2 regions of the Candidatus Enterococcus ikei genome follow, and region 1 is predicted to be linked to the other one. Evidence: predicted binding sites of a transcription regulator. Region 1 holds the regulator's gene; the other holds the start of a gene.

What was found. Region 1 encodes HrcA, which represses chaperone genes, less so after heat shock. Its sites were predicted from a motif close to TTAGCACTCNNNNNNNNNGAGTGCTAA; they were not measured.
Region 2: a site for HrcA is predicted at 2,203-2,229, ahead of groES (co-chaperone GroES). Genes of this name have one in related genera too.

The regions. Positions count from the first base shown of each region.
Region 1 covers NZ_JAFLWD010000007.1:16,425-19,854, reverse strand. Annotated here, with positions in the region: gene dnaK (molecular chaperone DnaK) at 1-517, opposite strand, end outside; gene grpE (nucleotide exchange factor GrpE) at 585-1,127, opposite strand; gene hrcA (heat-inducible transcriptional repressor HrcA) at 1,188-2,231, opposite strand; gene hemW (radical SAM family heme chaperone HemW) at 2,422-3,430, opposite strand, start outside.
Region 2 covers NZ_JAFLWD010000002.1:37,693-41,122, reverse strand. Annotated here, with positions in the region: gene JZO69_RS00645 (ABC-F family ATP-binding cassette domain-containing protein) at 1-128, opposite strand, end outside; gene JZO69_RS00640 (redox-sensing transcriptional repressor Rex) at 344-1,009, shown strand; gene JZO69_RS00635 (CPBP family intramembrane glutamic endopeptidase) at 1,069-1,737, opposite strand; gene JZO69_RS00630 (hypothetical protein) at 1,812-1,994, opposite strand; gene groES (co-chaperone GroES) at 2,263-2,547, shown strand; gene groL (chaperonin GroEL) at 2,611-3,430, shown strand, end outside.

The DNA of each region.
Region 1 (3,430 bases):
CACCACCAAGGTCAAATACTAATACTTTTTCGTCTTTATCTGTTTTATCTAAACCATAAGCTAATGCTGCAGCTGTTGGTTCGTTAACGATACGTTCAACTTCTAAACCAGCGATTTTACCAGCGTCTTTTGTTGCTTGACGTTGTGCATCGTTGAAGTAAGCAGGAACAGTGATAACTGCTTTATCAACTTTTTCACCTAGATAATCTTCTGCGAAACCTTTTAGATATTGTAAGATCATTGCAGAAATTTCTTGTGGTGTATAAGATTTGCCATCTGCTTCTACTTTGTATCCTGCTTCTCCCATATGACGTTTGATTGAGGCAATTGTATGTGGATTAGTTACTGCTTGACGTTTTGCAACTTCACCAACTTGGATTTCGCCATTTTTAAATGATACTACTGAAGGGGTTGTACGGTTACCTTCTGGATTCGCAATGATTTTTGCTTCTCCGCCTTCTAATACTGCAACTGCTGAGTTTGTTGTTCCTAAGTCAATACCAATAATTTTACTCATAATTAATGATCTCCTATCTTCTATTTTAATTTTTTTCAATTTATATTATACAAACATTTTTTTGCTGTTACTGTGCAACAACAACCATGCTTGCTCGTAAAACGCGGTCATGTAATTTATACCCTTTTTGTAATACTTCAACGATTGTATCGGCTGGAATTTCATCACTTGCCGGAATCGTTTGGACTGCTTGATGTAAATTAGGATCGAAAGCTTCACCCATTGTTGGGATTTCTTCGATGCCTTCTTCTTTCAACGCAGCTTGTAAGCCTTCAAGAACCATCGAGATGCCTTTTTTCAAGCTTGCGCCTTGTTCATCATCGACTTCTATTGCCATCGCACGTTCTAAGTTATCAATCGAAGGTAATAATTTTTTACCTAGGTCTTGTGAGCGATAACGAACAAGTAACTCTCGCTCGTTTTTGAAACGATTGCTCATGTTTGCTATTTCAGCACGAGCTCTTAAAAATTTATCTTCCATTTCTGATAACTCAGCCTGAGCATTTTCTACTTCTGTCATTTCAGCTTCTGTTTCAGAAACACCTGAATCATCAATTGCCTCCATGTGTTCTTCTTGTATTTCTTCATTTGTCTCTTCTTTCTTACTCACGTTGCAACTTCCCTTCTCATTTCCGTAGAATTATTTGAGTTCTATATTTTAACTTTTTGCTTATTCATCAAGGAAACGATAATAAGCACCAAGTTTTGAAGCTAATTCATGCCGGAAAACGTCCACTAAACCGAACATTTTTGAATAAGGCATACTTGTAGGTCCCAATAAAGCAATAGTTCCTTTACCGTGACCAGCCACTTCGTAGGTGGCAGTGATCATGCTCATGTCATCAAGCAAATCATTGCCTATTTCTGAGCCGATCCGAATCGCTATTTGTGTATCAGTCTTTTCATCTGCAGTCAGCAAATGCGAAATCGCATCTGTATTTTGCATAAAGGAATAAACAGATTTTAATTGATCGATGTCTTTTTTTACGCCGAAATTTAAAAGATTCATTCGGCCGCTGACAAATACTTTTTCTTCAAAAGCATGTCCTAGCATTGCATCGAATAAATTCATCATACCATCTGGCGTTTGAAAATAACGATGTAAAATCATCGGGATTTCTGTTCTCAAACGATGATATACGGTCAATAATGGTTGTCCCACCAATTTATCATTGATAATTTGCGTCATCTTTTCCAAGTCTTGGCTTGAAACGGATGCAGGAATCGCAAATACTTGGCTTTCTACATTGCCTTTATCGGTAACGATAATCGCTATGATTTGTCGTTCATTTAATGGAACGATCCGAAAACCAGTCAATCGTCGTTCCTTCACCTCAGGACCTAACGAAAAAGCTGTATAGCTTGTTAGATCAGAGAGAATTTCTGCCGATTGTTCGATGATGTCATTGATTTCGTGAAACTCTTTTCCAAACGAATGACGAATTGTTTCTAATTCATCATGTTCGATCTCAGCAGGACTCAACAAATGATCCACGTAGTAGCGATAACCATCCATAGAAGGGATTCTACCAGAAGACGAATGCGTCTTAAGCAGTAATCCATGTTCTTCTAAAGCTTTCATATCATTACGAATCGTGGCAGAACTCGAGTTGATTCCTTCTTCCATCAATTTCTTTGATCCTACCGGAGTTCCTGTATTCGTGTATTCTTGGATGATAAGTCGCAAAATATTCTTTTGTCTTTCAGTTATCATAGTTACCACCCTTCATTAGCACTCATGTTATTCAAGTGCTAATACAATTATTAATATATCAATATCTTGTATAATTGTCAAGAGAAAAACATACTTTTTTAGCACTCTTCACTGTCGAGTGCTAAATTACAGGAAAAGAAAAAGTACGCAAGGCTTTCTGAAGGAAAACACCTTGGTACTTTTTGCTTTTTTATTCTTTGTCGATCAGAAATTCTTCAAATACATCATTGCCAACAAATAAGCCTTTTTCAGAAAGTTGAATACAAGTATCGTCTTCTATCAACAAACCTTTTTCTACTAACTGAGGAATTTTTTCTTTATAGACTTGTTCCAGTGTAACACCAAATTTTTCTTTAAATTGTTGTTTAGAAACACCATCTTTTTTACGCAAACCTAAAAAGAGTTGCTCTTCCATTTGGTTATTCAACGTCAGAACTTCCGTTTCAACCGTTGGTAATTGATTATTTCGTAAGGGTTCTAAATAATGTTGGATCGGTCCATGGTTTCGATAACGAGTATGCCCTAGATACCCACTCGCGCCTGCACCAAATCCATAGTAATGTTCATTATTCCAGTAAATCAAATTGTGCTGACTTTCTTTTCCTTTTAAAGCAAAATTACTTACTTCATATTGATGCCGTCCGCCTTTTTCCATCGCAACGATTGTTTCTTCAAACATTTGTGCTTCTATTTCTTGATCTGGCAACTGTAAACGACCTTGTCGAACCCAGTTCATAAACATCGTTTTATTTTCTAGAATCAAAGAATACAAAGAATAATGAGGTAAATCAAGTTCGATTGCGCGTGTCAAAGTATCTCTAAAGCCTTCCAAGGTTTGCCCTGGTAATGCATAAATCAAATCAATACTTACATGGGAAAAGTTTTCTTTTTCTAAAAACTTCATCGTTTCATAGACATCTTCTGCAGTATGTTTTCGTCCGATTTTTTTCAGTAATTGATTATCAAACGTTTGGACGCCCATAGATAAACGATTTACACCATATTCTTTCATCACATGCAGCTTTTCTTGAGTTAAGTCTCCAGGATTGGCCTCTACTGTAAATTCATTTTTAGGATCAAAAGGAAGTGATTTTCGTATTCCTTCTAATAAAACGGCCAATTGATTCGCTGATAATGACGTTGGCGTTCCCCCGCCAATATAGATCGTTTTAGTATCATTGTTGGGATATTTTTCTTGT
Region 2 (3,430 bases), on a different contig from region 1:
GATTTACCAGCACCATTACGGCCGACTAAAGCGATTCGGCTATTTGTACTGATCTCCATTTGTATGTTTTCAAACAAAGTGTCTGCACCGAAATAACGGGCGATTTGGTTTGCTTGGAGTAAAATCATGGGGCATCCTCATTTCTATTTCAATGACTTTAGTGTAGCATAAATTAACTAAAAATAGCACCTATACTAGAGTGGGATCCAGAAATTTTCAGAATTATTTTAAAAATTTTGAAAAATATTTCTTTTCCTGAGCTGTAAGATTGCTTTTTATCTAGAATAACTGATATCATGAGAGATGGATATTTGTCTATATTTAGAGTATTGGAGGTACGATTGTGAAAGACCAAATTATTCCAAAAGCAACGGCAAGACGCCTTCCCCTATATTATCGTTATTTGAGAATTCTGCATGATGCAGGAAAAAATAAAGTTTCATCTACAGAGCTCAGTGATGCAGTGCAAGTAGATAGCGCGACGATTCGACGAGATTTTTCTTATTTTGGCGAATTAGGCAAACGTGGTTATGGCTACGATGTAGAGAATTTGATGAATTTCTTTGCGAAAACATTGAATGATGATGAACTTACTAATGTAGCTTTGATCGGTGTAGGGAACTTAGGAAGTGCCTTACTGAAATATAAATTCCATCAAAGTAACAGCATTCGGGTAAGTTGTGCATTTGATGTGAACGACGACATTGTTGGTAGAATTGTCGACGGAATTCCAGTTTATCCAATGAGCGATATGATGGAACAAATTCGTATACAGCAAATCGAAGTGGCGATTTTGACTTTGCCAGCTAGAAAAGCACAAGAAGTAGTAAGCCAATTGGCTGATGCTGGTGTCAAAGGCATCTTGAACTTTACAGCTGCTCGTTTAGTCGCACCAACAGACGTTTTGATTCAAAATGTAGATTTGACGAACGAATTGCAAACATTGATTTACTTTTTACACCACGATAATGAATTGATCGACACTGAAATAGAAGACGAAAAAGAATAATAAAAAACGCCTATGATTACATTCTCTAGCTAGAAATATAATCATAGGCATTTTTTGTTTTATTTAGGTAATTGAATATTTCCATAATGCATGATTAATTGAGCGATGACAACAACTGTGTTCATTCCGCAATGGGCGATGATAGAGGTCCAAATTTTTCCAGTCATTTTATATAGTAGAGCAAAGAAGAAGCCCATGAAAAAATAAACAAAGAAATGACCATCTTGATGGATAACAGAAAATAAAGAAGAACTAATGATAGCGGCAAACCAAAAACCTGTATAAGTTTCTGTTAAGCCAATCAACGAACGACGAAAAACAAATTCTTCCATAATAGGTCCGCCAATCGTGGTTGCCAAGATAAATAATGGATTCGCCAAAATAACAGCAATAATATTTTGTGTATTTTGTGAACTAGGCTTTTCTCCTGTAATAGCTGTTTCGATACTAAATACAATGGCTTGAAGAATCATGGCTATAAAAATACCACTAATACCAAGCAGCCAACCAAAAACAGGTGATGTTAGTTTTGCCTCTTTTTCAACTATAGTGACAGCAGAGTTTTTATTTTTTAAAAAAAGCCAGACCATCAAATAGGCACCAAGAATATAGACAAATGTTGTACCACCAATTACGATATCAGGTGAAAATGGTCTGAAAATAAATGGTGAGAAAAATACAAGCCCGTATAAAAGAATCGTAGTGAGGCTTAATTTTTTTATAGACATATTTGTAGACATAAAAGCAGAATACTCCCTTCAGTAATTACAGAATAAAAAAGTATACCTTAATTTTTTTGGTATCACTTTTTGTGATTATTGCGGTAACCTAATAATAGAAAGATAAATACGAAGAAAAATGCTGCTTCCCATAAAGTAGTAGTCCAGTCAAAACGTCTGCTCACTCCAAAAAAGAAGTTACCAACATTTGCAATAATCAAATAAAGTCCAGTTATCGTCAAAGCGCCTGTGATTCGTTGTTTCATTTTAATCGCCTCTCTTTCTATGCTTATTTTACCATGAAATGAGTGAGAGCCAAGGAATATGACAAGCTAAGTAAAGAAAGTTCTTATTTTTAGTTTAAAAATCAGTAAAAAACTACTAAATACTCAACTGTAAAGGAAGAATTATTTTATAAAATTAGTCAAAAGACTTGCAAATTGAAAGTGAAATGAGTATTATAAATAGTGTGAGTTAGCACTCGATAACTAAGAGTGCTAAAAATGAAAATTAATTTTTATGGAGGGATTTATTGTGTTAAAACCATTAAGCGATCGCGTCGTTATTGAAGTCGCGAAAGAAGAAGAAAAAACAGTAGGAGGCATCGTCTTAGCATCTGCTGCTCAAGAAAAGCCTCAAACAGGAAAAGTTATCGCAGTCGGTGAAGGCCGTGTATTAGAAAACGGTACAAAAGTTCCTGCCGATGTTAAAGAAGGCGACACAGTAATGTTTGAAAAATATTCTGGAACAGAAGTAAAATATGAAGGAAATGATTATTTGATCGTTTCTGGCAAAGATATTATTGCGATTGTCGAATAAATCGTTTTAGACATAAACAAACCATTTAAATAGAAAAAAATAAACTTTTGAGGTGAAGGAATTATGGCAAAAGAAATCAAATTTGCAGAAGATGCACGTGCAGCAATGCTTCGTGGTGTAGATATTTTAGCAGACACAGTGAAAGTAACATTAGGTCCTAAAGGTCGTAACGTAGTTTTAGAAAAATCTTTTGGTTCACCACTGATCACAAATGATGGTGTAACGATTGCTAAAGAAATCGAACTAGAAGATCACTTTGAAAATATGGGTGCTAAATTAGTTTCAGAAGTTGCATCTAAAACTAATGATATCGCAGGAGATGGAACTACAACTGCTACAGTGTTGACACAAGCAATTGTTCGTGAAGGCTTGAAAAATGTAACTGCAGGTGCTAATCCACTAGGTATTCGTCGTGGTATCGAGTTAGCAACAAAAGCTGCAGTTGAAGAATTACACAACATTTCAACAGTTGTTGATTCTAAAGAAGCAATTGCTCAAGTTGCAGCCGTTTCTTCTGGTTCAGACCGTGTTGGACAATTGATTGCTGACGCAATGGAAAAAGTTGGTAACGACGGTGTTATCACAATCGAAGAATCAAAAGGGATCGAAACAGAATTAGATGTGGTTGAAGGAATGCAATTTGACCGCGGTTATTTATCTCAATACATGGTGACAGATAATGATAAAATGGAAGCTGCTTTAGAAAATCCATATATCTTGATCACTGATAAAAAAATCTCTAACATCCAAGACATCTTACCTTTGTTAGAACAAATTCTACAACAAAGTCGTCCATTGTTAATCATCGCTGATGATGTAGATGGAGAAGCTTTACCAACATTAGTTTTAAATAAAATTCGTGGAACATTCAATGTAGTTGCTG